2 linked regions of the Celeribacter indicus genome follow. The protein of the gene in region 1 interacts with the protein of each later gene in a pairwise test. Links are inferred from orthologs where the notes say so. Each region holds a gene or a part of one and is shown on either strand. Other genes may lie near its edges.

Region 1 (2,883 bases):
AGGCGCGGTCCGCCCTGCTCCGTCACGAGACCGATCTTGCGGAAACCGCCCGCGTTGAGCGCCCCCATGACCTGCGCGACGCGCTCATAGGGCACGGTTCCGTCGGCGCGCAGGAAGATCTTGTCGTCCTGCCGTTCGGCGGCGATCGCCTGAAGCTTGGTGACGAGATCGCCCTCCTCCGTCTCGTTCGACATCAGCAGCACGCGCCCGTCCGCCGTGAGCGTGATGGAGAGGGGTTCCTCCTCCTCCTGCGGCAGCGCCGTCGCCGCCGTCTCGGGAAGCTCCACGGGCACGCCGACGGTCATCATCGGCGCCGCGACCATGAAGATGATCAGAAGCACGAGCATGACGTCCACGAAGGGCGTCACGTTGATCTCGCTCATCGCGGCGGAATGGCCCCGGCGCCGTCCGCGCCGTCCGCCTCCGCCCTGTTTCCTGATGACCCCGGCCCCCATGTCAGCTATCGAGCTCGCGCGACAGGATGGTGGAGAATTCGTCGGCGAAGGCCTCGTACCCGCCGAGGATCCGGTCGCTGTCCGCCGACAGCTTGTTGTAGAAGATCACCGCCGGGATCGCCGCGAGCAGGCCGAGGGCGGTGGCGAGGAGCGCCTCCGCGATGCCGGGCGCCACGACCGCGAGGTTCGTCGACTGCGCCATGGCGATGTCCTCGAAGGCCGTCTTGATCCCCCAGACGGTGCCGAACAGGCCGACGAAGGGCGCGGTCGAGCCCACGGTGGCGAGGAAGGACAGACCGCCGTTCATGTCCTCCGCCTCCTTGGCGATGGCGACATCCATCGAGCGGTCGATCCGCGACTGCGCCCCCGCGATCAGCACGCCGTCGGCACGGTGCGAGCGCCGCCATTCGGTCATCCCGGCGGCAAAGACCCGTTCGGGCGCGCTCATCTGGCCGCCCTGCATCTGGTCGTAGAGCTCGTCGAGCGGCTCGCCCGACCAGAAGGCCTGGTCGAAGGCCGCGGCATTCTCCCGCGCCTTCCGGTAGCTGATGAATTTCTGGATGATGATCGACCACGACCAGAAGGAGGCCACGATCAGAAGGATCATCACGATCTTCACGGTGAAGGTCGCGCGCATGAACAGCGCCAGCAGGGAGAAGTCGATCTCCTGCGCCATCGCAAGGGTGTTTTGGTCCATGAACCTGCTCTTTTATTCCGCCAGTCGGCATCTTTCGCCAGTGGGCCGCATCCACACGGCTCTCATCATTATCGCGAGATTTACCCTATGAGCAGGGCCCTCGCCAACACGAACCTGTGAGAGGGCGCGCAAAACGATAAACTTTTTGCGTGGTCAGTGAAGATTTCGGCGGATAATCGCCGGAAGCCGCGCCGGCTGCCCGGACCCGGAGAGCGCCACCAGCGTCACCTTCGCCTCGAACAGCCGCTCCTCGCCGCGCGACACCACCTGCGCGAGCACGATCCGCGCGCCGCCAAGGGTGTCGAGCGTGGTCTCGACGGTCAGATCGTCGTCGAATTTCGCCGGCGCGAGATACTCCGCCTCGAGCCGCCGCACGGCGAAGACAAGGCCCTCCTCCTCCTTCAGACGCATCTGGTCGACGCCCAGATCGCGCACCCATTCGGTCCGCGCACGTTCGATGAACTTGAGGTAATTGGCGTAATAGACGATGCCCGCGAGGTCGGTATCCTCGTAATAGACGTGCACGGCAAAGCGATGGGTCATCCGGAAATCCTCTCGTCCTGCGCGCCAGCCTAGGGAGCGAGCGGATAGCGTGCAAGCGCCTCGTAAACCGCGCCCTCATGGGTCAGGACCGACTGCATGAGCGCCATCTCGGCCGCCCGGAAGGCCGGCCAGACAAAGCCCGCATGGCGCGCCATCAGACGGTCGAGCGCATCGCGTTCTCCGGGCGCGAACCGGCTGAAGCGGACAAGCGTCACATGCGGGCGAAACCGCTCGTGCGGCAGCTCGATCCCCGCCGCCCGCGCCGCCCCGCGCACCGTCCTGCGCAGCTCGCTCAGCGCCGCATCCTGCGCGACGGCGGCGAACAGGACCCGCGGCTTGTCCCCGCCGAACAGGTCGAGCCCCTCGAGCCGGATCCGCGGCGCAGTCGCACGCATGCCCTCAAGCTCTTCATGAAGCGCGTCGAGCGCCGCCTCCGGCTGGTCGTCGAGAAAGGCGAGCGTCAGGTGCATGTTCTCCGCCGGCACCGCGCGCCCGACGCGCAGCCCTCCCGCGATCTCCTCGAGCCGGTCGGTCAGATCCTCCGGCAGCGGCAGGCCGACGAAACACCGCATCAGCCCGCCCCCGCCCGCGCATAGAGCCGCAGCGCATGCGCGGCATCGCGCGCCGCCGCCGGCAGCATCGGATCATAGGCCGCGCGCAGCACATTGGCGACATCGGGCCGCACCACCGTGCCCTCGGGCGCGACGGCCAGCGGGCTGTCCTGGGTGAACACCCGGTCCGACCAGAGGAGCATGGCCTGCACCGCCTGCGACAGCGCGATCACCTCGGCCGGCACCTCGTCCATCGCGCCGCCCATGCGCACGAAGCTGAAACAGGCCCTGATCGCGCCCGCCTCGTCGAAACGGAAGGCACGATACTGATGCGCCCCCCGCTCCGTGAGCGTCGCGACCTTCGCCGCCAGATCCGGGATCAGATCCCCCATATGCGGCACCTCCATGAGCTCCGCCCAGTCCGACAGGAAGAACATCATGAGGTTCGAGCCGAGCTCGGGATCGGTCTCCGCCATCCGGTGACCCGCGATCGCAACGCAGGCCTCGATCGCGCTCTTCACCGTGACCAGCGTCTCCTCCTCGATACCGAACACCACGGGCGCGACCGGACGGCCCCAGCGGGCGAACACGTATTCCCCCGTTGCACGGGTGAAAAAGGCCTCGACGCTCTCCGGTG
Region 2 (2,676 bases), 500 kb from region 1 along the record:
CGGCGCGAGGTCGAGCTTCGGCTCGACCGCCGGAGTGTCGAGGTTGATCGTCGGCGGCGCCACCTGATCGCGGATCGCCAGAATGCAGAAGATCGCCTCCACCGCGCCGGCCGCGCCCAGAAGGTGCCCGATGGAGGATTTCGTCGAGGACATCGTCGCCGTCGCCGCCGCATTGCCGAGCAGCCGCTCGACCGCGGCAAGCTCGATCGTGTCGGCCATGGTCGAGGTGCCGTGCGCGTTGATATAGTCGATCTCCGAAGGCGCGATCCCCGCCCGCGCGATCGCCGCCTGCATCGCGCGGAAGCCGCCGTCGCCATCCTCGGCCGGCGCGGTGATGTGATAGGCGTCGCCCGAGAGGCCATAGCCCACGACCTCGGCATAGATCTTGGCGCCGCGGGCCTTCGCGTGCTCGTATTCCTCGAGCACCACGACCCCGGCCCCCTCGCCCATCACGAAGCCGTCGCGATCGGTGTCATAGGGCCGCGAGGCATGTTCGGGATCCTCGCGCCGCTTCGTCGACAGCGCCTTGCAGGCGTTGAACCCCGCGATGCCGAGTTCGCAGATCGCCGCCTCCGCGCCGCCCGCGACCATCACGTCCGCATCGCCCAGCATGATCAGCCGCGAGGCGTCGCCGATCGCATGCGCCCCCGTCGAACAGGCCGTCACGACGGCATGGTTCGGCCCCTTGAACCCGTAGCGGATCGAGACCTGGCCGGAAATGAGATTGATGAGCGAACCGGGAATGAAGAAGGGCGAGATCCGCCGCGGGCCCTTCTCCTTCAGAAGCACCGCCGTGTCCGCGATCGAGGAGAGCCCGCCGATCCCCGATCCGATCAGCACGCCCGTGCGCAGCAGCTCGTCCTCGTCTTCGGGTTTCCAGTCGGCATCGACCAGCGCCTGTTCCGCCGCCGCCATGCCGAACAGGATGAAATCGTCGACCTTGCGCCGCTCCTTCGGCTCCATCCAGTCGTCGGGGTTGAACGTGCCCTCCGTCCCGTCACCGAATTTCACTTCGCAGGCGTAATTCGTCGCCAGATGGTCCGCGTCGAAGCGCCGGATCGTCCCCGCCGCCGACTGGCCGGCCAGAAGGCGCTCCCACGTTTCCTCCACACCGCATGCGAGCGGCGAAACCATTCCAAGACCCGTGACAACTACTCGGCGCATCCTCGCCCCCTTGTTCTTTGACTGCCTCTCAATACACGCCCTTGTCCCACGATGGAAGGCCATGGGGCGCCGCCCGCGCAATTCCGCGACCGCGCTCCGCCGCCCCGGACCGGCGCCGGCACCGCCCCCGCCTGTGCCCCGCGCGCAAAGAAAAACGGCGCGCCCGGTGGGGTGCGCCGTTTCCATCGCGCCGCGATCCCGCCGGGACCGCGAAACGCCTCAGGAGGCTTCGGAGATGAACTTCACCGCGTCGCCGAAGGTCTGGATCGTCTCGGCCGCGTCGTCCGGAATCTCGATGCCGAATTCTTCTTCGAAAGCCATCACCAGTTCGACGGTATCGAGGCTGTCGGCGCCCAGATCGTCGATGAAGGATGCGTTTTCGGTCACCTTGTCCTCTTCAACGTCGAGATGCTCGACGACGATCTTTCTCACGCGATCTGCGATGTCGCTCATGGTCTTTCCTCACATAATTCCGGGCCCGCTGCCCATTTTTCCACTGGCCCTCGGGCCGCTCTTCGACATGCCGGCCGGCCCTTCCGGACCTGGTCCGGCCACCGGCATGGCCATGGGGCCGAAAACCGCCCCCGTGGCGCCATCTGCGCTGCTCATAGCACAATCCTTTCCGGTGGCAAATGGTTTGTGCCCACCCGCCCGGCAAGGCTCCGCGCGTTCACAGCATCGCCATTCCGCCGTTGACGTGAAGCGTCGTTCCCGTCGTATATCCCGCCTCCTCGGAGGCCAGATAGAGCACCGCCGCCGCGATTTCCTCGGGCCGGCCCATCCGCGCCGCCGGGATCTGCGCGTTGATCTTGTCCTTCTGCTCGTCGGTCAGCTTGTCGGTCATCGCCGTGGCGATGAAACCGGGCGCGACGCAGTTCACCGTGATCCCGCGCGTCGCCACCTCATAGGCCAGGGATTTCGACATGCCGACCATCCCCGCCTTCGAGGCGGCGTAATTGCCCTGGCCGGGATTGCCCGTCGCGCCGACGATGGAGGAAATGTTCACGATCCGGCCCCAGCGCGCCTTCATCATGCCGCGCAGCACGCCCTTGCAGAGCCGCATCGTCGAGGTGAGGTTCACGTTCAGCACGCTCTCCCATTCCTCCTCCGACATCCGCATGAACAGGTTGTCGCGCGTGATCCCCGCGTTGTTCACGAGGATGTCGACCGAGCCCATCGCCTCCGCCGCCTGTTTCGGCAGCGCCTCGACACTCTCCCGGTCCGACAGGTTGCAGGGCAGCACATGCACCCGCTCCCCGAGCTCCGCGGCCAGCGCCTCGAGCGGCTCCACCCGCGTCCCCGACAGCGCCACCGTCGCCCCGGCCTCGTGCAGCGCCGTCGCGATCGCCCCGCCGATGCCGCCGGACGCACCGGTGACCAGCGCATTCTTCCCCGTCAAGTCAAACATCTCTCTCGCCTCCCGAAGCCTTCCGCTTCATCTGCTCTTAAATATCCGGGTGAACCGGCCGCCCCGAGGGCGGAGCCCTCTCTCTTCACCCGTCCAGTTTCGCG

The links. Proteins that work in one complex are often made in the same cells at the same time.
Region 2: the proteins of ybgC (region 1) and P73_RS08505 interact in binary tests that used the Escherichia coli proteins (3 or more experiments, as listed by UniProt). The link is inferred for Celeribacter indicus from one-to-one orthologs.

What each region holds. Positions count from the first base shown.
Region 1 is NZ_CP004393.1:1,187,905-1,190,787, reverse strand. It holds ybgC (tol-pal system-associated acyl-CoA thioesterase), read right to left. Parts: upstream 1,696-2,883; coding sequence 1,306-1,695; downstream 1-1,305. Other genes in the region: P73_RS06025 (hypothetical protein), read right to left, coding at 2,267-2,883; thpR (RNA 2',3'-cyclic phosphodiesterase), read right to left, coding at 1,725-2,267; tolQ (protein TolQ), read right to left, coding at 457-1,152; tolR (protein TolR), read right to left, coding at 1-455.
Region 2 is NZ_CP004393.1:1,687,474-1,690,149, reverse strand. It holds P73_RS08505 (acyl carrier protein), read right to left. Parts: upstream 1,618-2,676; coding sequence 1,384-1,617; downstream 1-1,383. Other genes in the region: fabD (ACP S-malonyltransferase), read right to left, coding at 2,658-2,676; fabG (3-oxoacyl-[acyl-carrier-protein] reductase), read right to left, coding at 1,835-2,572; fabF (beta-ketoacyl-ACP synthase II), read right to left, coding at 1-1,164. UniProt on the Escherichia coli protein: Carrier of the growing fatty acid chain in fatty acid biosynthesis.